Regions from separate parts of the Streptomyces sp. NPDC022910 genome, predicted to be linked through region 2. Evidence: riboswitches for the same ligand, from Rfam matches in the RefSeq annotation. Region 2 holds a riboswitch; each other region holds the start of a gene.

Region 1 (7,041 bases), on a different contig from region 2:
TCGGAGAAGTCGAGGGACTCCTGGAGGCGCTCTGCGGAGATGTTCGAGGCGCCGATGGCGCGCACCTTGCCCGCGTTCACCAGCTCGTCCAACGCGCCGATGATCTCCTCCACCGGCACCTCCGGCATGTCGAAGTGCGTGTAGTAGAGGTCGATGTAGTCGGTGTCCAGGCGGCGCAGGGACGCGTCGGCCGCCGCCTTGATGTTGGCGGCGGTCAGGCCCAGGTACTCGGGGTGCCGGCTGACCTTGGTGGCGATGACGACGTCCGAACGGTTGCCGCGCGCCCTGACCCATTTGCCGATGATGGTCTCGGATTCGCCGCCCTTGTTGCCCGGCGCGAACGCCGAGTAGGCATCCGCGGTGTCGACGAAGTTGCCGCCCGCCGCCGCGTAGGCGTCGAGCACGGCGAAGGACTGCGCCTCGTCGGAGGTCCAGCCGAAGACGTTGCCGCCGAGGGACAGCGGGAAGACCTCGAGGTCGGAGGAGCCGAGCTTGCGAAGAGAAGTCATGCTCAATGTCAACGCCCGTGTCGGACCGGCGTCTTCCGGGACACCGCAAAGTTCCCGCAAAAACCGGATCCGCGTACTCCGGTTCAGAGACCACGACAGGCAGTCCTGAGGTCGGGGGCCGTCAGGACTGCCGGGGTCGGGTGAGGACGGCTCTCAGGGGGTGACGCCCTTGCTCTGCAGCCACGCCATCGGGTCGATCGCGTCGCCGCCGCCCGGGTGGACCTCCAGGTGCAGATGCGGCCCGGTCACGTTCCCGGTCGCGCCCACGCGGCCGATGACGTCGCCCGTGGACACCTTCTGCCCGACGCTGACGCTGATCGACGACTGGTGGCAGAACCACAGCTCCGTGCCGTCGTCGAGGGTCAGGATCGTGCGGTAGCCGTACGAGCCGGCCCAGCCCGCCTCCGTGATGGTGCCGCTGTGGATCGCCTTGATGAGCGTGCCCGTGGGCGCGGCGAAGTCGAGGCCGGTGTGGTAGCCGGAGGACCACATGGCGCCGGCGTCACCGAAGCGGGAGGTCAGGGTGTAGGAGGAGGTCGGCAGCGTGTACTGCTTGGCGAGTTCGGCCAGCCGCGCCGCCTCGGCCTTCTTCCTTGCCTCTTCCTCGGCCCTCTTCTTGGCGGCGGCGGCCTTGGCCGCGGCGTCGTCCTGCGCCTTCTTCGCGGCAGCGGCGGCCTTCTTCGCGGCGGCCTGCTCCGCGGCCTGTGCGGCAGCGGCGGCGGCCCGGTCCTGCTGGGACGCGGCCTGCTGGATGATCCGGGCGCGCAGCGCCTCGCCCGCGTCCTCGGTACCCGCAGCGGCGTCGGTGGTGGTCACCCCGACGGTACTCAGAGGGGTGGCGGACCCTTTGGGGGTGGCGGTCTCCTGACCGATGAGCGCCTTGGCCGAGTCGGTGACCGAGGAGAGATCCGGGAGAGATATGGACACCGGCGGCTTGCCGGTCTGAGCGGTGGCCATGCCGCCCGCACCGACGGCGGCCATCACACCGACGCCCAGGACGGTGGAGCTGCGCGCGAGTCCTCCCCCGCGCTGCTTGGCGACGCGGTGGCGGCCGCGGACGGGAGGGAGGGATTCCTCGGTGGGGTTCCACTCCTCCCAGGGGCCCTCGTCGCTGCGGGGTTCGAAACCGAACGTCTGAGTCGCGTTCGGAGCGAACGCGGTGCCCTGGGCAGGCGGGTTGGACGCCACGTGGGCGCACTCCTTTCCTTCCGTCTCGCCTACCGGGTTAGCTGACGGGTTCGGAGAGGAAGGTCTCCTACGCGCGTATACCGGCCGTGCTTCCACGACGGCACCCGCCCGATTCACCCCAAGGTGGTGGTTCCCCGGCTCCCTTGCGGGATTCGGCACATGCGCACGGAGCCGCCTCTTGTGACGGCTGGGACGACCGCGCTGCGTTATCGAACGTTAATAGACCCAGGGCCAGGATTCCAAGCTGTTCGGACAGATCCTTGATGCTCTTGACCAGGACTTTCATGCCATGAACGGGAGAAAACGGGCGAGTTGACCACTCCTCATGAGCCACACGCGTATTGACGGCGTGTCAGATGTTATGCGCAGGGGGGTCGCTCGATCACCCGCCGTGACAACGCTCAGGAACGCTCGGGCCGCCGTACGGCCAGCAGGGCCATGTCGTCCGTGGCACGGCCGCCGGTGTGACGGGCGACCTCCTCGGTGACGGCGGCCAGCAGGGCACCGGGGCCGGGGAAGACACGGCCGGCGAGACGGACGGCTGGGTCGTAGAACTCCCCGTGCGCGTCCCGCGCCTCCGAGACGCCGTCCGTGTAGAGGAGCAGCGTCGCCCCGGGCGGGAAGTCCCACTCCTCCATACGGTCGGGCCAGGCCGCCAGGTCGCCCATGCCGAGCGGCAGCGCGGTCTCGCGGGTCTCCAGCGCGCGCAGGGTGCCGTCCGGCAGCAGAAGCAGGGGTGCGGGGTGGCCCCGGTTGACGACGCGGACGACGCCGCCGCCGTGCGGGATCTCCGCGAGGACCGCGGTGATGAACCCTTCGAACGCTTCGGGCCCGTCACGCCGGATGCCCTCGCGCGACAGCGCCCGCTCCAGGCGCTGGGCAACCGCCTCAGGAGTCGACTCCTTTTCGGCGGCCTCCCGGAAGGCGCCGATGACGACGGCGACCGCGGCCACGGCCCCCATCCCCTTTCCGCGCACGTCCCCGACGACGAGCCGTACGCCGTGCGGGGAGTCCTGCACGGCGTACAGGTCGCCGCCGATGAACGCACCGGCCTGCGCCGCCTCGTACCGGGCGGCGACGTCGAGCCCGCCGATCCGGGCCGCGGGCTCCGGCAGCACGGCTCGCTGGGCGGCCTCGGCGATCTCGCGGGCGGAAGCGAGGCGTTCGTTCTTGCGCCGTACGAGCATGTTGATGAGGACGGCCAGGACGGCGACGGTGACGATGGTGACCGTCTCGGTGACCGCGCCGGCCCGCCCACCGAGCCCGAGCCAGAGGTGGACGGTGAGGACGACGGCGACCGCGGCCACCCCCGTGAGAACGGTGCCGCGCAGCGAGTAGAGAGGCGCGGCGACGAGCGGCGCGGCGGTGAAGAGCGGCCCGGCCGTGACATCGGACGGGGTGAGGCAGTCGTAGCAGGCGCCAACGCCGATGAGCAGCCCGGGCAGGGCGCACAGGAACGCCCGCGCGCAGAAGTAACGACGGGCCTCGCGCTCGACCCGACCCGGCGGCGGGAGGTTCCCGGCACCGGCGGCGAGCGCGAGGTCGCCTGACAGTCGACCGCCGGGCCGGTCCCGGTCGTCGTGCGACTCCTCGAACCACCGCGCGCCTGCTTGCTGCACCACCCGTCCAGACTTTCCGGAAGGGGGGCGGAGGGCGACCGCTGTGAGCCGGCCGGAGTACGGACCGGGAACGAACCGGTGGATGCGAAGGACGGGGGAAACGCCGAGGGCCGGAGCCCTTCCGGACTCCGGCCCTCGGCCATCAGTAGCGGGGACAGGATTTGAACCTGCGACCTCTGGGTTATGAGCCCAGCGAGCTACCGAGCTGCTCCACCCCGCGTCGGTGATTCCAGTGTACGCCATGCGCGCGACACCCAGCACACAGGTTTACGCCCACGGCCCCTCACCAGCCGTTTCCGGCCGACCGCACCAGCCGTTTCCGGCCGCCCGCGGAGTCCTGGCACCCGTCAGGGGCGGGTGGCCGGTGGAAGCAGATGGGCGTTCGGCGCCTTTGCCCGCTCCTCGTACTCCGGCAGGAGCACCACGTCCACGCCGGCCGCCGCCAACACCGCGTTCCCGTCGGCCGACTGCACGAACGTGTCCGGTTCACGCCAGGCCGTGACCACCCGTCGCACCCCGGCCTCCAGGATCAGCCGGGCGCACGGCGCGGCCCGGGATGAGCGGCGGGCGCACGGTTCCAGGCTGCTGTACACCGTGGCGCCGGCCAGCCGCGGATCCGCCGGGTCCAGCTTTGCCAGGGCCGCCTCCTCCGCGTGGACCACGGGATCGCCGCCCTCGCGGGAGTGCCCGCGCGCCAGCTCCGTGCCGTCGGCCGCGACGATCACCGCCCCCACGCTGAAGGCCGTCCCGGAGGGCGGGCACCGCGCCGCGAGCTCGCAGGCCGTCTCCAGCCACCGCCGGTCCGCGGCGGAGGCGAGCGGCCCGGTGCCGGGCGCCGTGGGCGCGTACCGCAGCAGCACGACGTCCCCGACCGGCCGGGTCTCCATCAGCCTCATCCGCCCGGGCGGGTACGACCCCGGCCCGAACATCCGCGGCGCGTCCGCCTGCCCCACGAACAGCGGCGCGACGACGAGCTGCAACTCGTCCGCGAGCCCCTGCCGCAGCAACTGCGTGTGCACCCGCCCGCCGCCCTCGACCATCAGCCGCCGTACTCCCCTTACGTCACCCAGGTGAGCGAGGACCGCCCGCCACTCCACGTCGGGACCGAGCGCGACCACCTCCACCTCCGCGGGCAGCAGCTCGCGGAGCCGCTCGGCGGCCTTGTCCGTCGTGTACACCGTCTTCGCGCCGCCCGTGTGCCAGAAGAGGGCATCCGGGTCGAGGTCGCCGGACGCGCTGACCGTGACCTTCAGGGGGTATTCCGGCAGTCCGGCGGCGAGCCGGACCGCGCGGCGCTCGGCCGAGTAGACCAGCAGCCGCGGGTTGTCGGTGCGCAGCGTGCCCGCGCCGACGAGTATCGCGTCGCTACGCGCACGCACCTCGTCGACCCGGTCGAAGTCCTCCGGTCCTGACAGCAGGAGCCGCTCGGGTCCGGTGTCGTCCAGGAAGCCGTCGAGGGAGACGGCGGCGGACAACAGGACGTAGGGGTGGGCCATCGGGTGCGCTCCAGGGGTCGGGATCCACTGGGTCCGGATCCGGTCGGGCTGGGAGAGGGACGCATGGTTCAACTTTTGAACAATAACTACACTGGCAGCATGACGACCCGCTGGCTCACCCCCGAGGAGCTGCGCGCCTGGCGCTCGTACCTCGCCGCGTCGTGGCTCCTGGAGGACACGGTCGACCGGCAGCTCCAGCAGGAGGCCGGTATGCCGCACCTGTACTACTCGGTCCTGGCCAACCTCTCCGACGCCCCCGGCCATCAGATGCGGATGACCGACCTCGCCGAGACGCTGAAGATCACGCGCAGTCGGCTGACGTATGTCGTCACCCGTCTGGAGAAGGACGGCACGGTCCGCCGGGAGGGTTGCCCGACCGACAAGCGCGGCAGCATGGCGATCCTGACGGACGCGGGCATGGCACTCCTGGAGCGTACGGCGCCGGGCCACGTCGAGACAGTGCGGGCATCCGTCTTCGACCACCTCACACCCGAGCAGGTGGCCCAGCTGGAGGCCATCTGCAACCGGATCACGGAGGCGCTCCAGGGGGACGAGGAGCGGTCCTCGTGCGGCGGAGTGCCGTGGCGCCGGCGTTCGTCCACGGCGTAAGCCCAAAAGGCCGCGCACCCGAAAAGACGTTGCTTGAAGTTTAAAGCACGGTTAGAGTCTCCGACCGAGGTTGTGCTTCAAATCTGAAGCATGGGGCGCACCTCCGCACCCGCCCGCAACCCGCCGGCCCGGAGAAGGACGACAGACATGCGCGACCCACGCGACGCCACCGCATCCAGCGACAGCAGCAACCCGACCGACCTCCCCACCGCCACGGTCCGCACCCGCGTGACGGTTCCGCTCCGCTTCGGCGACGGCTACACGGTCACCGCCGACCTCGTCACCTTCCACGGCCTCGCCGACGGCCAGGAGCACGTGGCCTTGGTCCTCGGCGAGCCCTCCGCCGACCGCCCCCCGCTGGTGCGGCTGCACTCCGAATGCCTGACCGGCGACGTCTTCGGCTCGGCGCGCTGCGACTGCGGCCCCCAGCTGCGCGAGGCGGTGGAGCGCATCGCCGACCGGGGCGGTGTCCTGCTCTACCTCCGCCAGGAGGGCCGCGGCATCGGCCTCTACAACAAGCTCGACGCGTACGCCCTCCAGGACCAGGGCCTGGACACCTACGAGGCGAACGCCGCGCTCGGTCTGCCGGAGGACGCCCGCGACTACACGGCCGCCGCGCAGATGCTCCGCGCCCTCGGCATCGACGCCCTGGACCTGCTCTCCAACAACCCGGACAAGGCGGCCCAGCTCCGCGCCCTGGGCCTCGCGGTCACGCACCGCGTCCCCACGGGCGTCTTCACCACGGCGCAGAACGTCCGCTATCTCCGCGCCAAGGTGGTCCACACCCAGCACACCCTGCCGCTCACGGAGCTGACGGCAGGGTGAGGCGCCACGCCCCGGACATCCGCGGCAGTCGGGCCCAGCGGGACGGACTGTGTCTGATCCGCAAGCCCCCCGACTCCTCCGTGCGGGTGGCGAAACGACTGAGCACCCCGCCCGGATCAATCCGGTCGGGGGCTGCCTCGCAGGTCAGATGGGGTGGGCCGGGCTGCTGGGCGGCGCCGGCAGAGCCCGCGCCCCTGGTGAGGGACATGAGGCGGGTCTGGTTTCGACCGCCGATGGGTTCGTAACCACTGGGTTCGTAACCACCGGCCATCACTCCGGCTGTTCGAGCCGATAGCCCCGCATACAGATGAATCACGGCATTCGCGCAGGCATATCCGCTGCATGTACTCACTGACCGCGCCACCCGTCGGGCGACGGCCGAAGCGCCGATGCCCGCACCAACTCCGGCATCACTGCGGAGGGGTCCCCGCCGGCCACCCACCGAAGCGGGCCGCTGCGTCCGTCATGTCCGACGGATACCGGCCGAGTGAGCCCGTGACCGCGATCCGTAGCCCGATGGTTCTACGTCCGTCTGGCGCACGGCGCGGCTGCCGCCCCACTACCGCATCAGCGCATCAGCATGGTCAGACAGCCCCGACATAACAAGTGGAGGCTTCCTGTTGCGCTGGAGGAGCATGGGCCTGTTGGCGGTCGCCTGCGCTGTCGGTGTCTCACCACAGACTGACAGGGAGGGGTGGGCCGGCGAGGTCGAGATCGTGTCACCCACGGGGGCCACCAAGAAAAGCGTTCTGGTCAGACCAGACGCCTATATCGCGTGGGCCATCTCGGACGAGT
Region 2 (7,041 bases):
CCGAGGCCGAGGGCGTGGACCCGGAGGCGGCTCTGCGGGCCGCCGCGCGCGCATACCGGGACGCCGTGCGAGCTGCCGAAGGGCTTGAGGGTTAGCAGGGTCGGCCACGCCCGGCTCCGGTGCGCCGCCCGGCGTGGCCACTGCGGGGCGGCGACCGCCCTCGCCGCCCGGGGCCGGCCATCCGTGGATACCGTCGGGGAGTGACCAACCAGCCCACTTCCCCCGAACCCGGCCCCGAACTCTTCACCTGGGAGTTCGCCGCCGACCCCTACCCCGCCTACGCCTGGCTCCGCGAGCACGCCCCCGTGCACCGGACCGAACTGCCCAGCGGTGTGGATGCCTGGCTGGTCACCCGGTACGCCGATGCCAAGCAGGCCCTCGCCGACCAGCGGCTCAGCAAGAACCCGGCGCATCACGACGAGCCCGTCCACGCCAAGGGCAAGACCGGCATTCCCGGCGAGCGCAAGGCCGAGCTGATGACACACCTTCTCAACATCGACCCGCCCGACCACACACGGCTGCGCCGGCTCGTCTCCAAGGCCTTCACGCCCCGGCGCGTCGCCGAGTTCGCGCCGCGTGTGCAGGAGCTGACCGACCGGCTCATCGACGGGTTCGCGGACCGCGGCTCCGCCGACCTCATCCACGAGTTCGCCTTTCCGCTGCCCATCTACGCCATCTGCGACATGCTCGGCGTCCCCCGCGAGGACCAGGACGCCTTCCGGGACTGGGCCGGAATGATGATCCGGCACGGCGGGGGCCCGAGGGGCGGGGTCGCCCGGTCCGTGAAGAAGATGCGCGGCTATCTCGCCGACCTCATCCACCGCAAGCGCGAGGCCCTGGCCGACATACCCGGCCCGGGCGAGGACCTCATCTCCGGGCTCATCCGCGCCTCCGACCACGGCGAGCACCTCACCGAGAACGAGGTGGCCGCCATGGCCTTCATCCTGCTCTTCGCCGGGTTCGAGACCACGGTCAACCTCATCGGCAACGGGACGTACGCACTGCTCACCCACCCCGAGCAGCGTGCCCGCCTCCAGGCCTCCCTCGCCCGCCACGAACGCGGCCTGATCGAAACCGGAGTCGAGGAACTCCTGCGCTACGACGGCCCGGTCGAGCTGGCCACCTGGCGGTTCGCCACCCAGGCGCTCAGCATCGGCGGGCAGGACATCGCCCCCGGCGATCCGGTGCTCGTCGTGCTGGCGGCCGCCGACCGGGACCCGGAGCGGTTCGCCGACCCTGACGTGCTCGACCTCTCCCGCCGCGACAACCAGCACCTGGGGTACGGACACGGCATCCATTACTGCCTCGGCGCCCCCCTCGCCCGCCTGGAGGGGCAGACGGCGCTGGCCACGCTCCTGACCCGCCTGCCGGACCTGCAACTCGCGGTGGATCCAGCCGATTTGCGCTGGCGGGGCGGGCTCATCATGCGCGGATTGCGCACGCTTCCCGTGCGGTTCGCGCCGATTCGGGAATCAGGTCACCGACGTCCCTCCGGCACCGGTGAATGACGTGGCGTGGCGAACGTTCCGACGATCACGGGAAGGTGACACTTTCTCACCTCTGTGATCTTCACGTGATCTGCGCTGCATTAACTTGTGACAAGCGATCGACTGCCGATACGTTCACGCAGCAACGCGGCGGTACGCCACAGTCGCCGCGTCGGTCACCGCTGTCGTGTGAAAGGCAACCGCATGCTCTCCGGGAACGGTCGTCACCGTCGCCCCCGTCAGGCTCCGGCTCTCCTCGTCGCGGCAGGGGTGACCGGGTCAGCGATCGCGATCCCGCTCCTCGGTGCCACGGGCGCGAGTGCGGCCGGCGGCACCACGTGGGACCAGGTCGCGGAGTGCGAGAGCGGCGGCTCCTGGAGTGCGGACACCGGCAACGGTCGCTACGGCGGGCTCCAGTTGACGCAGCGGGACTGGGAGAAGTACGGCGGCCTCGACTACGCCCCCAGCGCCGATCAGGCGAGCCGCTCCCAGCAGATCGCCGTCGCCGAGAAGATCCTCGCCGACCGGGGTGTCTCCGTCTGGTCCGCCTGCGCTCTGGTTTCAGGCCTGAGCGAGGACTCCGCCTCCGCGCATGTCGACACGGGCCTCGCGGGTGACTTGTCCGGCGGCGGTTCCGCTTCCGGCTCCGGCGTGGACTCCGGTCTGTCCGACTCATCCGGTTCATCCACTTCGGTAACGTCGTCGCCTTCTTCATCCGCGTCTTCCTCTTCATCCCCCTCCTCAGGAGCGACCGCCGACTCGGCCGAGAGTGAGGCGGGCGCGAGCGGTTCCCGGGGGTCCAGCGACTCGCCCGCTGCTACGGCGAAGAGTGACGAGTCGGACAAGTCCGGGCGGAACGGCGCCTCTTCGGGTGACGACGCGAACGAGACCTCCGGCGCCGGCCGCCACCGCGGCGACAGCGCCGACGAGGGTGCCGCAGACGGCCGCACGGGCGACTCGGCCGGCCGGCACGCCTCGCGGGGCTCCGACGCCGCACGCGACGCCGCCGACGGCTCGTACACCGTCCGTCCCGGGGACAGCCTGTCGGCCATCGCCGACTCTCTTGACCTCACGGGTGGATGGACCGCCCTGTATGACGCGAACAAGAAGACGGTCGGTGCCGACCCCGATCTCATCCTCCCCGGTCAGAGCCTTGCGCTCGAGGTCGAGCCGGTGGCGGAGCAGCCCTGAACTACCCTCCGTTCGAAGGGGACTTCACGCCCTACTTCGCGCCGAATGTCTGGATTGGCGAGAGTGAGAGATGGGTCTCATTGGCCCTGATCGTCTTTGGAATTCGGCGGATCGACTGCTTACGGTCGTGACCGCTCGCCACAGCGGGCCCCCCGGTCGCAACGCCGAATCCTGCCAGCGGCCGCGTGGGAACAGTCGTCGCGTCAAGCGCCGTAGGCAGGAGCGGGGGACCCAAGGTAAGTGCCGCGCCCGGGAGTTGACCGGGGGCGGCTGGGGGTGGAGCCGCGCATCCAGTGGTGCGCGGCCGGGCAACTCAACCGGCCCGAACCCGACAGCTCACCTCGCAGGCGTCGGTGAGGGGAACGAACCATGCTGTGTTCCGGCAAGGGCAAGCACCGCCGCCCGTCCAAGGCCGTCCGCGCCATCGCGCTCGCCGGTGTCACCGGCGCCGCCGTCGCCGCCCCGCTTATGGCGGCCGGCACCGCCTCCGCCGCCACCGCTTCCGAGTGGGACGCCGTCGCCCAGTGCGAGTCCGGTGGCAACTGGTCCATCAACACCGGCAACGGCTTCTACGGTGGTCTGCAGTTCACCAACTCCACCTGGGCCGCCTACGGTGGCACCGCCTACGCCCCGCGTGCCGACCTGGCCGGCAAGGCCCAGCAGATCGCCATAGCCGAGAAGGTCCTCGCGGGCCAGGGCAAGGGTGCCTGGCCGGTCTGCGGCAAGGGTCTGTCCGGCGCCCCGTACAACGGCGCCGCCGCCGGCACCGCTTCCAGCGCCACCAAGACCGCCCCTCGGGCGGCCACGCAGCAGGCCTCCCGTTCGGCCGAGCGTCCGGCTGCGCAGAAGACCGTCACCACCCCGACCGGCCAGAAGGTCAAGAAGGGCGACGGCGAGTACAAGGTGGTCAAGGGCGACACCCTCAGCTCGATCGCCGAGAAGCACCACGTCCAGGGCGGCTGGAAGAAGCTGTTCGAGCTGAACAAGGACATCGTCAAGGACGCCGACCTCATCTACCCCGGCCAGCAGCTGCACCTCAAGTGACAGGCGGCTGGTAGCCGGGCCACAGGGTCCCCATATACATGGCCTTCATCGCGGAGGTCACGTGAGGACCGCCCCCCGTCCCCACGGGCTCCCCGCTCCGGTGCGTGTTCCCCCGTACGCACCGGAGCGGGGCTTTTTGCTTGCGCGCCGCGCGATTTTCACCAGGCCTTCCCCTCCCCCTTTGTTCCGCGCTGGAACAATGTGTACCGTCACCCTGTCCACGGGACGGTCGGTCGGCTGGCCGATGGCCCGGGACGGTTAGGCTCTAGTCACAAGTGCCCCGCACTCTCAGCGTCACATCCAAGAAGGAGATGCTCGTGCCGTCCATCGACGTCGTCGTAGCCCGGGAAATCCTGGACTCCCGAGGCAACCCCACGGTCGAGGTCGAGGTCGGCCTCGACGACGGCAGCACGGGTCGTGCCGCCGTTCCGTCCGGCGCCTCCACCGGCGCCTTCGAGGCCATCGAGCTCCGCGACGGTGACCCCAACCGCTACCAGGGCAAGGGCGTCGAGAAGGCCGTCCTGGCCGTGATCGAGCAGATCGGCCCGGAGCTCGTCGGCTACGACGCCACCGAGCAGCGCCTGATCGACCAGGCGATGTTCGACCTGGACGCCACCGACAACAAGGGCTCGCTCGGCGCCAACGCCATCCTCGGCGTCTCCCTCGCCGTCGCCCACGCCGCCTCCGAGGCGTCCGACCTGCCGCTCTTCCGCTACCTGGGCGGCCCCAACGCGCACCTGCTGCCGGTGCCGATGATGAACATCCTGAACGGCGGCTCGCACGCCGACTCCAACGTGGACATCCAGGAGTTCATGATCGCTCCGATCGGTGCGGAGTCCTTCTCCGAGGCCCTGCGCTGGGGCACCGAGGTCTACCACACGCTCAAGAAGGTGCTGAAGAGCAAGGGCCTGTCCACCGGCCTCGGTGACGAGGGCGGCTTCGCCCCGAACCTCGGCTCCAACCGCGAGGCCCTCGACCTCATCCTCGAGGCCGTCAAGCAGGCCGGGTACGTCCCCGGCGAGCAGATCGCCCTCGCGCTCGACGTCGCCGCGTCCGAGTTCTACAAGGACGGCAAGTACCTGTTCGAGGGCAAGGAGCGCTCCGCCGCCGAGATGACGGAGTACTACGAGGAGCTCGTCGCGGCCTACCCGCTCGTCTCCATCGAGGACCCGCTGTTCGAGGACGACTGGGCCGGCTGGAAGGTCATCACCGACAAGCTCGGCGACAAGGTCCAGCTCGTCGGCGACGACCTGTTCGTCACCAACCCCGAGCGCCTCGCCAGGGGCATCGAGGAGGGCGCCGCCAACGCCCTGCTCGTCAAGGTCAACCAGATCGGCTCCCTGACCGAGACCCTGGACGCCGTCGAGCTGGCCCAGCGCAACGGCTTCAAGTGCATGATGTCCCACCGCTCCGGTGAGACCGAGGACGTCACCATCGCCGACCTGGCCGTCGCCACCAACTGCGGTCAGATCAAGACCGGCGCCCCGGCCCGTTCCGAGCGCGTCGCCAAGTACAACCAGCTGCTGCGCATCGAGGAGATCCTCGACGACGCCGCGGTGTACGCGGGCCGCAGCGCGTTCCCGCGCTTCAAGGGCTGAGCGGGCAGGGCCACGCCTTAGCCAGTCGTCCGTACGTCCCCGTACCCGGTCCCGTACCGTGTGCGGGGACGTACGTACGTGTGAAGGGGAGGCGTGGACATGGCCGTGAAGGACCGTGACCGGTTCTCCACCGCGACCAGGCTGCGGCTGCTCGGGGAGCAGACGGCGGCCCGGGTCTACCGCTCCCAGACCCGACGGCAGGCCCGCCGCTCCCGGCTCACCGGCCGGGCCGCGCTGCTCGCGCTCGTGCTGTGCTCGCTGATCCTGGCGCTGGCGTACCCGATAAGGCAGTACGTCTCCCAGCGTGCGGAGATCGCCGACCTCGAGCGGCAGAAGGCCCAGGCCCGCGAGCGGGTCGAGCAGCTGCGCGACCTCAAGGCGCGCTGGCAGGACGACGCGTACGCGGAGCAGCAGATCCGGCTGCGGCTGCACTACGTGATGCCGGGGGAGACCGGTTACGTCGTGATCGACCCGGACGCGGCCAAGCAGTCGCGCACGGACCGCACGACGGCCGCGCGCCCTTGGTACGCCAACATCTGGGACGGGGTCGACAAGTCCGACAAGTCCAGCCAGTGAACCCGACAGAGACACCAGAGAGAATTTCGTACGGCATGGAAACACCCCCGCCGCCCACGGCGCGCACCGCACCCACCCACGCGGACGTCGAGGCTTTCAAGCAGCAGCTCGGCCGGCCGCCGCGCGGACTGCGCGCGATCGCGCACCGCTGCCCGTGCGGGCAGCCGGACGTCGTGGAGACGGCCCCGCGGCTGCCCGACGGCACGCCCTTCCCGACGCTGTATTACCTGACCTGCCCGCGCGCCGCGTCGGCGATCGGCACGCTCGAGGCCAACGGCGTGATGAAGGAGATGACCGAGCGGCTCGCGTCCGACCCGGAGCTCGCCGCCGTGTACCGTGCCGCGCACGAGGACTACATCCGGCGCCGGGACGAGATCGAGGAGCTGAAGGGCTTCCCCAGCGCCGGTGGCATGCCGGACCGGGTCAAGTGCCTGCATGTCCTGGTCGCGCACTCGCTGGTGGCCGGGCCCGGGGTGAACCCCTTGGGTGACGAGGCGCTCGCGATGCTGCCGGAGTGGTGGCTGAAGGGCCCGTGTGTGACGGTCGGGCAGGACAGTGCCTCCTGCGGCGAAGCCTCGAAGGAGGACGACAAGTGACACGCGTCGCGGCCGTCGACTGCGGTACGAACTCCATCCGGCTCCTGGTCGCGGATGCCGACCCGGCCACCGGTGAACTCGTCGAACTGGACCGGCGGATGACCATCGTCCGGCTCGGACAGGGCGTGGACCGGACCGGTCGGCTCGCGCCGGAGGCCCTCGAGCGCACGTTCGCCGCCTGCCGGGAGTACGCCGAGATCATCAAGGAGTACGGCGCCGAGCGGCTCCGCTTCGTCGCCACGTCCGCCTCCCGGGACGCGGAGAACCGGGACGAGTTCGTCCGCGGGGTGCTGGAGATCCTCGGTGTCGAGCCCGAGGTCATCTCGGGCGACCAGGAGGCGGAGTTCTCCTTCACGGGCGCGACCAAGGAGCTGGGGGACCGCGAGGACCTGGCCGTGCCCTTCCTGGTCGTGGACATCGGCGGCGGCTCCACGGAGTTCGTCGTCGGCGAGGACCATGTGCGTGCCGCGCGGTCCGTCGACATCGGCTGCGTCCGTATGACGGAGCGTCATCTTGTCCAGGACGGGGTCGTCACCGACCCGCCGACCC
Region 3 (7,041 bases), on a different contig from region 2:
GGGTGGGTCCGGTCCATAGGGGGGACACGTGGGGGGACCCGTGGCCAGGAGCACCGGCAGCGTGCCGTTCGACGCGGACCGCGACGTACCGGGGCTCATCGTGAAATTCGGCGACTATCCGCTGCACCACGGCGGGGTGGGCGCCATCCGCAGCCTGGGCCGGCTCGGAGTACCGATGTATGCGATCACCGAGGACCGTTACACGCCGGCCGCGGTCTCCCGCTATCTGCGGCGCGCCTTCCCGTGGCCGACCACCGGGACGGAGGAACCGGAGCGGCTCGTGGAGGGCTTGCTGCGCATCGGCCGCCGCATCGGCCGGCCCACCGTCCTCGTCCCCACCGACGAGGAGGCCGCGGTCCTGATCGCGGAGCACCAGGACATCCTGGGCGGTCCCTTCCTTTTCCCGAAGGTGGACGCCAAGCTCCCGCGCCGCCTCGCCAGCAAGCAGGGTCTGCACGAACTGTGCGTGGAACACGGCATCCCCAGCCCGGCGGCCGCCTTCCCGCAGTCGTACGACGACATCGTCGCCTTCGCAGAGAAGGCGCGCTTCCCGCTGGTGGCCAAGAATCGCGAGGCCTTCGTACGGCGCAAGCAGCCCGCCGTGAACGGGACGACGAAGATCGCCACCCGCGCGGGCCTGCTGACGCTGGCCCGCGACTGGGGCGAACACCCCGGAGTGATCCTCCAGGAGTACCTGCCGCGGCAGGACGCCGAGGACTGGATCGTGCACGCGTACTTCGACCAGGACTCGACCCCGCTCGCCATGTTCACCGGTGTCAAGGTGCGCTCGTGGCCGCCGCACGCGGGCATGACGGCCAATGCGTACGTCGTGGACAATCCGGAACTCGCCGACCTCGCCGCGCGTTTCATCAAACAGGTCGGCTTCACCGGAATCGTCGACCTCGACCTGCGCTTCGACCGCCGCGACGGTCAGTACAAACTGCTCGACTTCAACCCGCGCATGGGCGCCCAGTTCCGGCTCTTCGAGAACGAGTCGGGGGTGGACGTCGTCCGCGCCATGCACCTGGATCTGACCGGCCGCGCCGTCCCGGAGGGGGAACAGTGCGCCGGCCACCGCTACATCGTGGAGAACATCGACCTGGCCGCCCTGTTCGCCTACCGTCGCAGCGGCTATACGACGCCGCACGCGCCGGCCCGCGCGAGCGGTACGGAACTCGCCTGGCTCGCGGGTGACGACCTGCGGCCGTTCTTCACGATGCTCGCGCGCTTCGTGCGGCCGGGCGCGAAGCACCTGTATCAGCTGTGGCGCACCAACCGCCGCGGCAGCATCACGAGTCCGGGCAGGTAACCCGGCTCGGCAGCTCCACCACGAAGTAGGCACGTAGCGTCCTGGGAGGGACTTCGTGATTCAACCGGTAGCAGTCATCGGTGCCGGGCCGTTCGGCCTGTCCACCGCCGCCCATCTGCGGGCGCGCGGTATCCCGGTGCGCGTCTTCGGCGAGCCGATGGTGAGCTGGCGCGACCACATGCCGCAGGGCATGCTCCTGAAGTCCACCCCGGCCGCCTCGAACATCGACGCCCCGCAGCGCGGCCACACCCTGGTCGACTACTGCGACGCGGCGGGCATCCCCCGGCTGGTGACGGACGAGGACATCGTCCCGGTCGAGACGTTCATCGCATATGGGGAGTGGTTCCAGCAGAAGCTGGTGCCCGACCTGGAGCAGGTCCGGGTCGTCTCCGTGGACCGCCGTGGGGGCGCCGGCTTCGAGCTGAAGCTGGACTCGGGCGAGTTGTTCGCCGCCCGGGCGGTCGTGGTGGCGACCGGACTGTCGGGCCTCGCCCATCTGCCGCCCGAGCTGGCGGGAGCGGCGGCGGACGGACCCACGCCCACGGGCCCGGTCTCCCACAGTTCCCAGCACCACGACCTGACCCGGTTCTCCGGCAAGGAGCTGCTGGTCATCGGCGCGGGACAGTCGGCTCTGGAGACGGCGGCGCTGGCGGCCGAGGCGGGCGCCCGCGTATGCGTGGTCTCACGGGGCCGGGGCAAGGTCGATTTCGGCGCACCCCCGTGGAACCAGCCGAAGCTGCGCCCCGAATCGCCCTTCGGCCGCGCCTGGTCGCTGTGGGCGCTGAGCTACTACCCGCACCCGTACCGCTTCCTGCCGGCCCAGACGCGCCACTACCTGGTCCGCCGCGTCCTCGGCCCGCTCGGCGCGTGGTGGCTGAAGGACCGGTTCGACGGCAAGGTGGAGGTGCGCGAGGTCGCCGGTATCGTCGGTGCCTCCGTACCCGACGGCAGCCCGGTCCTGGCGGTACGGACCCACGGGGGCCGCACGCAGGACCTGACCGCGGACCATGTCATCGCCGCCACGGGCTACCGCGTGGACATCGCCGCCATGGACTTCCTGGGCCACGAACTGCGCACGGAACTGGCGGTGAGCCGGGGCACGCCGAAGCTCGGCGCGGGATATGTGTCCTCCGTCCCGGGTCTGTACTTCACGGGCCTCCCGGCGGCGGCCTCGTACGGACCGGTGATGCGCTTCGTGTGCGGCACGGAGTTCGCGTCCCCGCGGCTGGCCAAGCACCTGGCGGCGGCACACGGCTGAGCCGGAGCGAGTGCGGGGGCGACACAGCGCGCCCCCGCCACCCGGTCCGTGTGCCCGGGGTCAGAAGTCGCTCCGCATCACCACCCGCCGGAGCGTGGGCCTCATCACCTGGTCTGTGTCCGATGGAGACGCTGGAGGAACACCTCGCCGAGGGCCGGACATACGAGGTCGGGGTTGTCGTCGACGCGCCCGTCGAGGCGGTCGCCCGATGGCTGCCGCGCAGCCTGGGCAGGTCCGAGGCGATCGACGCGGGCACCACGCGCCGTGTCGCCACCACCGACGAACCGGAGTGGTACGCCGAGCAACCCACCGCGATCAAAGCGCAGTTACGTGTCGTCCGGTCACGCGAACTCCGGGAGGCCGCCCGCATGGCTGGGGCGCCGCCTGCTGGAGGCCGGCGCCTGACGCGGACGGCACTGGAGCCGGCCGAGGGTGCGGGGCTCAACAGTGGGCGGGAAAGCGATGTCGGGCCGGTGCGGCCGTTTGCCGAAACCCGTGGTGCGACGCAGGCTCCGTGCGCCTTCCGGTGCGCACGGGATACCGGACGTCGTCCGGTTCACGCTGGACCGCTGGGGCGTTTCCATCCGTATTCTCTGATCATGGCCGCACCCCTCGCATACTCACTCATCGCCACTGACCTGGACGGAACGCTGCTGCGTGGTGACGACACGCTCTCCGACCGGTCAAGGGCCGCGCTGGCGCGGGCCGGTGCGGCCGGCGCACAGCACCTCGTGGTGACGGGGCGCCCGGCGCCCCGGGTGCGGCCGCTGCTCGACGACCTCGGCGGCAGGGGGCTCGCGGTGTGCGGCCAGGGCGCGCAGGTGTACGACGCCGGCGCGGACCGGCTGCTGTTCTCCGTCACTCTGGACCGGGAGTTGGCCGAGACCGCGCTCGGCAAGATCGAGGCCGAGGTGGGACAGGTGTACGCGGCCGTCGACCAGGACGGGGTGCACGGGCTCACACTCATCGAGCCCGGCTACCTGATGCCGCACCCCACACTGCCCGCGGTGCGGGTCCGGCGGCGGGACGACCTGTGGTGCGAGCCCATCAGCAAGGTCCTGCTGCGCCACCACGCCCTGTCCGACGACGAGTTGGCGACGGCGGCCCGTGGCGCGGTCGGCTCCCTGGCGACGGTCACCATGTCGGGGCCTGGCACCGTCGAACTCCAGCCATGCGGCATCACCAAGGCGACGGGGCTCGCGTTGGCCGCGGAATTCCTGGGCCTGAGCCCGTCGGAGACCGTCGCCTTCGGGGACATGCCCAACGACATCCCCATGTTCGAATGGGCGGCGCACGGCGTCGCCATGGCCAACGCCCACCCTGAACTCAAGGCGGTCGCCGACGAGATCACCACGTCGAACGAGGACGACGGCATCGCCGTCGTCCTCGAGCGAATGTTCCCGGGACGGTAGCCCTCAGTCGAGAGTCCTCAGTCGAGAGTCCGTAAGCCGAAGGGCCGGCCGGGAGCTCTCAGTCGAGAGTTCCCGGCCGACGGGGCCCCGTCGGGCACATCTCAGTACGCGCTGTTGACGTTGTCGATCGAGCCGTACCGGTGGGCGGCGTAGTTGCACGCGGCCGTGATGTTCGCGACCGGGTCGTACGGGTCGAAGGCCGTGCCCGGCACGTGGTAAGCCCGGAAGGTCGGGTCGATGACCTGGAGGAGCCCCTTGGACGGGATGCCCTTCTGGGCGTTCGAGTCCCAGAGGTTGATGGCACGCGGGTTGCCCGAGGACTCGCGCATCACGTTGCGGTAGATGCCGTTGTACGAGCCGGGGATCCCGTGCTGCCGCATGATCACCAGCGACTGGCGGATCCAGCTGTCGAGGCTGCCGGCGCGGGACGTCACGCTGGTGGCCTTGGTCGTCGTGGCCGTGGGGGTGGCGGCCGAAGCGCCGGTCGCACCCAGGATCGGGAGGGCGAGAACGGCGGCTCCGGTCCCCGCGACAGCGAGGGCACGGGTGATGCGGCCGGCCTTGGAGCGGCGGTCCCGACGGCGTGCGGGCAGGGCGAAAGCGGACATGTGGCATTCCTCTCCGTCGCCTGCGAGGTGAGCTGTCGGGTTCGGGCGGGGAGGTGCCCGGCCGTGTCCTCGGTGTCGAGGCACGGCTTCACCCCAAGCCGTTCCGGCGTGGTGTCCGGTTCGGCGACTTACCTGGGTCCCCCGCTCCTGCCGTGCTGGGTCGATGGGTTGTCGAGCGGCGGCAGGATTCGGCGTTCCGCTCGGGTCGAAGGGAAGGTATGCGAGAGCACATGTCGGGAACAAGCTCGGAATTCACACTCCGACCCAATTGACCCTGACGTCAGGGAATAGGGGAGATGATCAATTTTGTTGAGGGGGGTTCAACTTGCCCTTTGCAAAGGGGGCGTTGATGACTCGCCCCGAGTGCCTCTCCTGGCGGGCGCGTGACCCATTTCACTTCGCCCTTACTTGGATCACAATTGGCAATTAAGGTAAATCGGGCATCAATTCGGACAAAATGGACAGGGGTGTGAGTGGAGTCCGCCTGCTCGAGACTTGGACATTGCGCTATCCATGGTGCAAATAGGCAGTCGGGTGGCGCCGCCGTCTATCCCGCCGTGCGGGAGATCCGCCCCTCCCACGTCCGGTGGAACACCACCTCGTAGCCGTCCTTGCAGACGACCTCGTTCCAGGTGACGAAGTCCGCCGCGGTGCAGGTGATCTCGGAGTGGGTCTCCACCCTTGCGTCCCATCCCCGCTCCGGACGGTGCAGCCGGACCGACCAGTCGCAGCGGGTACGCGCGGTCAGCGGGCCCGAGTCCTCGATGGTGTACGCCTCCAGCGCGTCCTCGGTGACTTCGAGGCCGTCGGGGTACACACGGGTGCCGTTGTGGCGCGGGTCGACCACCAGGAGCCACTCGCCCCTCGCGACGTCCCGCACCACCAGGCGCTCCGGGCGGGGTTCGTCGAGCGTGGCAGCGTCGCTGACGCCGAGTGGCTCCGACTGCTCCGGCTCCCCGAAGGTGATGTCCGGCCCCGACTCCCGGGACCGCACCGGTAGTTCGAGCGAGCTGCCCGCCGGGTCCAGCGTGAAGCCGGCCTCCGAACCCGGCTGGGGCCACAGCCATGGCCAGTACGCGGAGGAGACGGCGAGGCGGATGCGGTGCCCGGGCGGGAAGGCGTGGCCGATCCCGCTCAGCTCGAACACCACGTCCTCCGTCGCCCCGGGAATCCAGGGAGCCGCCCGGTCGGGGCCGCGGCGTGTCAACAGGTTCAGGGCCCCTCGGCTGACCAGCGTCGACGACCCGTCGGGCGCCACGTCGCAGAGGCGGGCGACCACTTGACCGCGCGGCACGGGACAGGTCAGCCGCAGCCGCACCCTCGGCCGCCCCAGTACCCAGGTCTCCTCGGCCGCCTCGAACTCGAAGCACACCGACCTCGCGTCCTCCTCGCGCTGGTCGGGAGGCAGGCCGGCTTCGTCGCCGCGGGCGACGAAGCCGCCCGCGTCGAGGCCGGTGTGCATCGGGGACCGGACGGGTACGGGCGCACCCCGGAGCGTGTACGAGACCCGGGTGACGTTCGGTGACGGCCAGGACGGCTCGCCGACCCAGCGGCCCGGAAGCACGTCGTACCTCGTCGCCGGAGGGTGCGGGGTGCTGATGTACGCCCGCAGCGACGGCTCCGCCATGACCCCCGTGTCCTTGTCCTTGAGCCAGTGGTCCCACCAGCGGAGCGTCTCCTGGAGGAAGCCGATCGCCGGGCCCGGCAGACCGTGGTCCGGGTACTGGTGTGCCCACGGCCCGATCAGACCGCGGACGCGATCGGCCGGAAGGTGCTCCACGAGCCCGAGCACGGTGTCCCGGTACGGGTCGTGCCAGCCGCCCACCGCGAGCACGGCCGCCCGGAGCGCGCCGTGGTCCTCCCGGATGTCGCCGTGTCGCCGGTGGTCGTCCCACGCCGGGTGGGCCGGCCAGGCGTGGACGAGCGGGTCCAGCGCCTCCAGGCGCCTGGCCCAGACGTCCCGCCACACCGTGCCCACGTGCGCCGGGTCCGGCGGACGGGCCACGAGAGCGAGCAGCGCCGCCGCCCGGGCGGGCAGGCCGGCGGCGAGGGCGGAAGCGCCCAGGTGGGGCACGTCGTTGTCCCAGCCGTCATCCGTGGCGCAGACCGCGACGACCGCCCTGAGCGGCTCGGGCGCGAGGGCCGCGACCCGAAGGGAGGCGAGGCCGCCCCGGCCGATGCCGAACATGCCCACCCGTCCGTCGCACCAGGGCTGTGCCGCCAGCCACTCGACGACCTCGACTCCGTCGGACGGCGCGGTTGCCGAGTACGCGTCGGCCGGCAGGCCGTCGGAATTGCCGTGTCCGCGCGCGTCCACGCGCACGGAGACGTAACCGTGGCCCGCGTACCAGGGGTGCCGCTGCCAGTCGCGGGGCGCGGTCGAGTCGCCGAGGCGGCAGGGGAGGTACTCGAGGAGGGCCGGGACGGGCTCCCCGGTCAGCGGACGCCACGCGC
Region 4 (7,041 bases), on a different contig from region 2:
GAAGCCGTCCGCCGCCAACAACAAGCTGGACTCCCAGCTCGAGAGCCTCTCCGCGGGGGCGAACGACTTCGCTGACCGGGCCAGTCGCACGCAGGAACGCATCGACCTCAAGGCCCAACAGGCGGCCGAGAAGAAGAAGGCGGCGGCGGAGGCGGCACTCAAGGAGCGGCTGCGTCCGAAGTTCGCCCTGCCTGTCACGCAGAGGGGGCTCAGCGCCTACTTCGGTCAGGCCGGCATCAACTGGATGTCCGTGCACACCGGTATCGACTTTCCGGTCTCGTACGGCACGACGGTGATGGCCGCGACCGACGGCACGGTCCGCACGCAGTGGAACAGCGCCTACGGCAACATGATGATCGTGACTGCGAAGGACGGCACGGAGACGTGGTACTGCCACCTCTCCAGCTACCGGGTCGCCAGCGGGACGACCGTCAAGGCCGGCGAGCCGATCGCGTACTCCGGCAACTCGGGCAACTCCACCGGGCCACATCTGCACTTCGAGGTGCGGCCGAGCGGAGGCTCCGCGATAGACCCGCTGCCCTGGCTGCGGAGTCACGGGCTGGACCCGACCTGATCCAACCCATAGTTGAGCCCCCGCCGTTCGGCGGGGGCTCAACTATGGGGGCTACAGCTTCTCCACCGGCGCGTACCGCAGCAGCAACCGCTTCGGCTTGGTGTCCCCGAAGTCGATCGTCGCCTCTGCGTTCGCCCCCGTGCCGTTCACGCCGACGACCGTACCCAGGCCGAACTGGTCATGCGTGACGCGGTCGCCGACCGCCAGAGGGATCACCGGCCTCTCTGTCGCGCCGCCCCGGCGCGTGGCGAAGCCGGACGCGCCCGCAGCCGAGGACCGCGACCGGGAGGACGACAGCGAGGCCGCCACGCCCGAGAGCGGACCCGACGACACGGGAGCGGAGGAAGCGCCCGTCCGCTTCCACTCCACGTGCTGGTCCGGGATCTCCTCCAGGAAGCGCGAGGGCGGGTTGTACGAGGGCTGGCCCCAGGCGCTGCGCATGGCCGACCGCGTGAGGTACAGCCGTTCCCGCGCGCGTGTGATGCCGACGTACGCCAGGCGCCGCTCCTCCTCCAGTTCCTTGGTCTGGCCGAGCGCGCGCATGTGCGGGAAGACGCCGTCCTCCATGCCGGTCAGGAAGACCACCGGGAACTCGAGGCCCTTGGCGGTGTGCAGGGTCATCAGGGTGATGACGCCGCCCCCCTCCTCCTCGTCGGGGATCTGGTCGGAGTCGGCGACCAGGGCGACCTGCTCCAGGAAGTCGGCCAGCGTGCCTCCGGGGACGGCGGCCCCTGTGGTCGCTGCGCCCTCGCCCCGCTCCTGCTCGAACTCGAGGGCGACAGCGGCGAGTTCCTGGAGGTTCTCGATGCGGGTCTCGTCCTGCGGATCGGTCGAGGCCTGCAACTCTGCGAGGTAGCCGGTGCGTTCGAGCACCGCTTCCAGGACGGTGGCCGGTCCCGCGCCCGATTCCACGATCGTTCGCAGGTCTTCCATCAGAGCGTTGAACCGCTTGACCGCGTTGGTCGAGCGGGACGCCATGCCGTAGGCCTCGTCCACGCGGCGCAGCGCCTGCGGGAAGCTGATCTTCTCCCGCTGGGCCAGGGCGTCGATCATCGCCTCGGCGCGGTCGCCGATCCCTCGCTTCGGCACGTTCAGGATCCGCCGCAGCGGCACGGAGTCCTCCGGGTTGGCCAGCACCCGCAGGTACGCAAGGACGTCCCGGACCTCCTTGCGCTCGTAGAAGCGGACGCCTCCGACGACCTTGTAGGGCAGGCCGACGCGGATGAAGACCTCTTCGAAGACTCGGGACTGGGCGTTCGTGCGGTAGAAGACGGCGACGTCGCCGGCCTTCGCCTCGCCCTGGTCGGTGAGGCGGTCTATCTCGTCGGCGACGAACTGCGCCTCGTCGTGCTCGGTGTCGGCGACATAGCCGGTGATCCGTGCGCCCGCGCCCGCGTTGGTCCACAGGTTCTTGGGGCGGCGCGACTCGTTGCGCTCGATGACCGCGTTGGCGGCACTCAGGATCGTCTGTGTGGAGCGGTAGTTCTGCTCCAGGAGGATCGTGGTGGCGTCCGGGTAGTCCTCCTCGAACTGGAGGATGTTGCGGATGGTCGCGCCGCGGAAGGCGTAGATCGACTGGTCGGCGTCGCCGACGACGCACAGTTCGGCCGGCCGCAGGTCGTGGTCGTCGGGCGGCACGTCCACGGGGTGCTCGGAGGTGCCGACGAGTTCCCGGACGAGGGCGTACTGCGCGTGGTTGGTGTCCTGGTACTCGTCCACGAGGACGTGGCGGAACCGGCGGCGGTAGTGCCCGGCGACGCCCGGGAAGGCGCGCAGCAGGTTGACCGTCGTCATGATCAGGTCGTCGAAGTCGAGCGCGTTCGCCTCCCGGAGGCGGGACTGGTAGAGCGCGTACGCCTGGGCGAGGGTCTTCTCGAAGCCGTCGGTGGCCTGGGCGGCGAAGTCCTCCTCGTCGATCAGCTCGTTCTTCAGGTTGGAGATCTTGGCGCTGAAGGACTTGGGCGGGAAGCGCTTGGGGTCGAGGTCCAGGTCGCGGCAGACGAGGGCCATCAGGCGCTTGCTGTCGGCGGCGTCGTAGATCGAGAAGGAGGACGTGAAGCCGAGCTTCTTGCTCTCCCGCCGCAGGATGCGGACGCACGCGCTGTGGAAGGTCATCACCCACATCGCGTTCGCGCGGGGGCCGACGAGCCGCTCGACGCGCTCCTTCATCTCACCCGCGGCCTTGTTGGTGAAGGTGATGGCGAGGATCTGCCCGGGGTGCACCCCCCGCTCGGCCAGCAGATAGGCGATACGGTGCGTGAGCACGCGGGTCTTGCCGGAACCGGCGCCGGCCACGATGAGCAGGGGGGAACCGGCGTGCACGACGGCCGCGCGCTGGTTCTCGTTCAGCCCCTCGAGCAGCGCCTGGGGGTCGACGACGGGGCGGGGGGCGCCGTCGCGGTAGTAGGCGTCCCGGTCCGGCGGCACGTCGAACCGCCCGCCGAACAGATCGTCCGGAACCGACTCCGGAGCGTGATCGTCCTCGGGCGGCGGGGGCTCCTCCTCACGGGCCGAGGTGGCCTTGAGGTCCGCCAGGAAGCTGTCGTCAAAGAGGCTGCTCATCGCTCTCCGAGTCTAGGGCTCCTCACTGACAAGCGGCCGCCGCCCCGCGAACTCCGTCTGCGGGAGCGTGGCGCGGGCCCTGCGATCTTCCGGAGTGGATCGCTCGACGACCCTTCGCCGTCCGCGACCGTCCGTTCACGATCCGCAATCGATCGGGCAAGCGTGCACTGCCACACGGCGAATCCGCTTAACTCTCCACAAATACCGGCGCATTGACCACGGACGGCGGGACCCTCCATCAAAGGTCACAAAAATGTATCGGGCATATCGCACATCAACCTTCACACGAGCCACATCAGTTGGCTAGCGTTCCCGGCGGGCCGCACGACCCCCACCGGCGAAGGTCGCCGGGCCGCGCGGCCTCCGCCGAGTCCGGTGCGCCTCACGGCAGCCCGGAGCCGGGGACCCACCCGACCTTGGGGTGAATCGGCCAACCGCCCTGTGGGGCACGGCCGTAGGGCACACCTTCCGGATCCACCCGCCCGAACCCGACAGCTAACTCGGTAGGCGGAGTACAGAAGGAGTCGCCTCGCATGGCGCCGCACCGCAAGGCGCGCCCCTCGGGCACGCGCATCGCAGGCATACGGACACCCGCTCTCGCGACAGCAGCCCTCACCTCCGTGGCCCTGCTCGCCCAGACGGCCAACGCCGCCCCCTCCGCCGACAACAAGCCGAGCGTCGAGGAGGTCGAGAAGAAGGTCGACGACCTCTACCGCCAGGCCGAGTCGGCCACCGACAAGTACAACGCGGCCAAGGAGAAGACGACCAAGCAGCGCAAACAGGTCGACACACTCCTCGACGATGTCGCCCAGCGCACGCAGAAGCTCAACGAGGCGCGGGACGAACTGGGTTCCTTCGCCGCCGCGCAGTACCGCACCGGGGCGGCGGCCCCCGACACTGCCACCTTCCTGCTGGCCGACACGCCCCAGGACTACTTCGACCAGACACAGCTGATGAGCCGGCTCACCGGCCGCCAGAAGGAAGCGGTCGACGAGTACGTCACGGACCAGGCCGTGACGATGAAGAGGCGGCAGGAGGCCACCAAGAGTCTGCAGACGCTCACCGAGTCGCAGACGACCCTCCAGTCGACCAAGACGGAAATCCAGCAGAAGCTCTCCGCCGCGCGGGAGCTGCTGACCAAGCTCACCGCCGAGGAGAAGGCGCGGCTCGCCGCGATCGAGAAGCAGAAGCAGGAGGAGGCCCAGCGCCAGGCGGAGGAGCTGGCGCGGCAGCAGGCGGCCCAGCAGCGGGCAGCCGAGCAGCAGGCGGCTCAGTCGCAGCCGTCCTCGACCCCCACGACCGGCTCCTCGGAGTCCTCCACCACGGACTCCTCGTACGCGACGAAGGCGGCGAAGGCTCTCGCGTTCGCCCGCGCCCAGATCGGCAAGCCCTATGTGTGGGGCGCTACCGGACCCGGTTCGTACGACTGCTCGGGCCTGACCCAGGCCGCCTGGAAGGCCGCCGGGGTGACGCTCCCGCGCACCACGTACGACCAGGTGAACGCCGGCACGACGGTCACGCTCGCCGACGCCCAGCCCGGGGACCTGATCTTCTTCTACGACGACATCAGCCACGTCGGGATCTACATCGGCAACGGCATGATGATCCACGCCCCCAAACCGGGCGCGTACGTCCGCGAGGAGTCGATCTACTACGCCGGCTCCTCGATCATCCACAGTGTGGTGCGGCCCGCCTGAGTCTCTGCTTCCCGTTTCTTCCGGTTTCCGCACGCCACGCGCGCGTAAGCCGAGGAAGCACGCCACGCGCGTGGCGTCTTCGTGCGGCACGCGCGCGTGGGGTTGTTTTCGGCCTCCGCGCGCGTGCCCCGCAGGGAACCGGCGTGCGCGTCCCTAGCATCGGGCGCATGTCAGGCACCTCCGCGCTCCGCGTCCGGTGGGCGCAGCGTCCGCCCGCCACCGGAGCCGCCGTGATGGCGACCGGCGTCCTCTCGGTCGGGCTGCACCTGACGGGCTACGGCGTCCTCTCCCGCGTCGCCCTGGCCCTGGCGGCCGTCGGCTGGCTGGGGCTCGTCGCCGATCTCGTCGTACGGGCACTGCGGGAACACGCCCGGCAGCAGGCCGGGGCGCTCTCCGCGACCGCGCTCACGCCCGTCGCGGCGACCGCCACGCTGGGCACGGGGGTGTCCGTCCTGGTCCGGCAGCCGCTCGACGAGGCGTTCCTGGCGCTGGCCGTCGTGCTGTGGGCGGCCCTGGTCCTCCCGGTCGTCCGTCGCTGGACGCGCCCCATGCCGGGGGCCGTGTTCCTCGGGTGCGTGGCGACGGAGAGCATCGCGGTGCTCGGAGCGGTGCTCGCGGCGGCAGTGGGAGTGGCGTGGCTCGCGCACACGGCGCTGGTGTTCTTCTGGCTCGGGCTGGTGTTCTACCTGGTCGGGCTGCGGTGCTTCGACCTGCGGGAGGTGGCGACCGGTGCGGGGGACCACTGGGTCATGGGCGGCGGCCTCGCCATCTCCGCACTGGCCGGGTCGCGGCTCGTCGCCGCCGGACACAGTGGGCTCTACCTCTGGAACAACGACGACAACGGCGTCCTGCGGGGCGTGAGCGTCGCCCTCCTCGTCCTCGCTCTCTTCTGCTACTGCATGCTGGCGGCGACAGAACTGCTCCGGCCACGGCTCCGCTACGACGTGCGGCGCTGGGCGACCGTCTTCCCGATGGGGATGACGGCGGTGGCGGCGCTGTCCGTCGCCACCGCCGTCGGCGTGCCCTGGCTGCGCGACCTGGGCCATGTGCTGCTGTGGGTCGCGGTGGCCGCCTGGTGCGCGGTCCTCGCGGGAGCCGTCCGGTCGGCCCTGGGAGGCGTCAGGTCCAGAGCACCGCGATGAAGATGTTCGCGGTGGTCAGCGCGCCGACGAGGGCGAAGAGGGGCTTCTCGACCTTCTCCTCGTCACGCTTGACGTAGACCAGGCCGAGAATCACGATCAGCAGGGCCAGCTTGACGCCGATCTTGATCGTGTTCACCGAGTGGTGGTCCGCCTGGTTGAGGCCGACCAGCACCACACCCGTGACCAGCATGGTCAGCGCGCCGTGGAGCATCCCGGGCACGAAGCGGGCCGTGCCCTGGCCCATCGCCTTCATCTGGGTGAGGAAGCCGCCGAGGAGCGCGGCGATACCGACGATGTGCAGGCCGACGAAGAGATGGATGAGTACGTCCATGGGCCCGGAGCCTAATCGGGGGCGCACGGGTCACCGACACCGGCCCGCGGATGCGAGGCGCTCGCACGGCCGCCGGGGCCCGCGTATATGCGCCCCCTAGCACTCCGTCAGCTCCTCGTGCCCGAGAACCATCGCATCGGTCATCGCACAGCGTGAAGTCGGTGCTCCTGAGACGGGATCACGGTCGCATACGGTCACGGGCAGTCCGGTCGCGCCAGTTCCGTACTTTGCGTCACGACCCGGTCACGGTGAGGTTTAGCGTCCTCCACCAGGTGACCGGCTCCCCACCGCCGCCCGGGCCAGGGGCGGCAGTCGGACACCACCGCCGAGAAGGTCCGGCGGCGGCCTGCTCCCCCTGTGCGCGCCGCCGCCGGACGCGTAACACCCCGCGTGGCCCGGCGGTCGTACGAAAGGACGGGACGTCCAGGTGGCAGCGCACCGCAAACCCAGACAGCGTTCGCTCGGCGGCAACACGGCCCGTACCGCCGCCACGATCGCCCTCGCGGGAGCAGCGACCGCGACCGGCCTCGACGGCACGGGGCACGCCGAGCCACAGCTCTCCCCGGCTCAGGTCAAGGCCAAGCTCGACAAGCTGTACCAGGAGGCGGAGGCCGCCACCGAGAAGTACGACGGGGCGAAGGAGAAGGCCGACGAGGCCCAGGAACGACTCAACGCGCTGCGGGACGAGGCCGCTCGCCGGACGGACCGGCTCAACTCGGCACGTGAGGCGCTGGG

What was found. A riboswitch is a leader RNA that binds a small molecule or an ion and turns the genes downstream of it on or off. The one in region 2 is predicted to bind cyclic di-AMP.
Region 1: linked by a shared signal. The riboswitch ahead of ACZ3TS_RS38355 (M23 family metallopeptidase) and the one ahead of ACZ3TS_RS13940 (transglycosylase family protein) in region 2 are both predicted to bind cyclic di-AMP.
Region 3: linked by a shared signal. The riboswitch ahead of ACZ3TS_RS16835 (transglycosylase SLT domain-containing protein) and the one ahead of ACZ3TS_RS13940 (transglycosylase family protein) in region 2 are both predicted to bind cyclic di-AMP.
Region 4: linked by a shared signal. The riboswitch ahead of ACZ3TS_RS07020 (C40 family peptidase) and the one ahead of ACZ3TS_RS13940 (transglycosylase family protein) in region 2 are both predicted to bind cyclic di-AMP.

What each region holds. Positions count from the first base shown of each region.
Region 1 is NZ_JBVHHL010000078.1:1,242-8,282, reverse strand. Features, by position in the region: gene ACZ3TS_RS38360 (aldo/keto reductase) at 1-509, opposite strand, end outside; gene ACZ3TS_RS38355 (M23 family metallopeptidase) at 663-1,697, opposite strand; cyclic di-AMP (ydaO/yuaA leader) riboswitch at 1,709-1,865, opposite strand; gene ACZ3TS_RS38350 (PP2C family protein-serine/threonine phosphatase) at 2,099-3,319, opposite strand; tRNA gene ACZ3TS_RS38345 (tRNA-Met) at 3,463-3,536, opposite strand; gene ACZ3TS_RS38340 (dihydrofolate reductase family protein) at 3,664-4,812, opposite strand; gene ACZ3TS_RS38335 (MarR family winged helix-turn-helix transcriptional regulator) at 4,912-5,421, shown strand; gene ACZ3TS_RS38330 (GTP cyclohydrolase II) at 5,569-6,246, shown strand; gene ACZ3TS_RS38325 (aromatic-ring hydroxylase C-terminal domain-containing protein) at 6,882-7,041, shown strand, end outside.
Region 2 is NZ_JBVHHL010000011.1:144,080-151,120, forward strand. Features, by position in the region: gene ACZ3TS_RS13925 (nucleoside triphosphate pyrophosphohydrolase) at 1-95, shown strand, start outside; gene ACZ3TS_RS13930 (cytochrome P450 family protein) at 201-1,508, shown strand; gene ACZ3TS_RS13935 (LysM peptidoglycan-binding domain-containing protein) at 1,692-2,678, shown strand; cyclic di-AMP (ydaO/yuaA leader) riboswitch at 2,877-3,043, shown strand; gene ACZ3TS_RS13940 (transglycosylase family protein) at 3,048-3,722, shown strand; gene eno (phosphopyruvate hydratase) at 4,034-5,320, shown strand; gene ACZ3TS_RS13950 (FtsB family cell division protein) at 5,420-5,896, shown strand; gene ACZ3TS_RS13955 (DUF501 domain-containing protein) at 5,932-6,492, shown strand; gene ACZ3TS_RS13960 (Ppx/GppA phosphatase family protein) at 6,489-7,041, shown strand, end outside.
Region 3 is NZ_JBVHHL010000015.1:35,107-42,147, reverse strand. Features, by position in the region: gene ACZ3TS_RS16850 (carboxylate--amine ligase) at 41-1,309, shown strand; gene ACZ3TS_RS16845 (FAD-dependent oxidoreductase) at 1,365-2,567, shown strand; gene ACZ3TS_RS16840 (HAD family hydrolase) at 3,167-3,979, shown strand; gene ACZ3TS_RS16835 (transglycosylase SLT domain-containing protein) at 4,081-4,587, opposite strand; cyclic di-AMP (ydaO/yuaA leader) riboswitch at 4,592-4,791, opposite strand; gene ACZ3TS_RS16830 (CocE/NonD family hydrolase) at 5,135-7,041, opposite strand, start outside.
Region 4 is NZ_JBVHHL010000005.1:155,074-162,114, forward strand. Features, by position in the region: gene ACZ3TS_RS07010 (M23 family metallopeptidase) at 1-574, shown strand, start outside; gene pcrA (DNA helicase PcrA) at 626-3,136, opposite strand; cyclic di-AMP (ydaO/yuaA leader) riboswitch at 3,491-3,661, shown strand; gene ACZ3TS_RS07020 (C40 family peptidase) at 3,670-4,833, shown strand; gene ACZ3TS_RS07025 (tellurite resistance/C4-dicarboxylate transporter family protein) at 5,001-5,975, shown strand; gene ACZ3TS_RS07030 (hypothetical protein) at 5,953-6,306, opposite strand; gene ACZ3TS_RS07035 (C40 family peptidase) at 6,734-7,041, shown strand, end outside.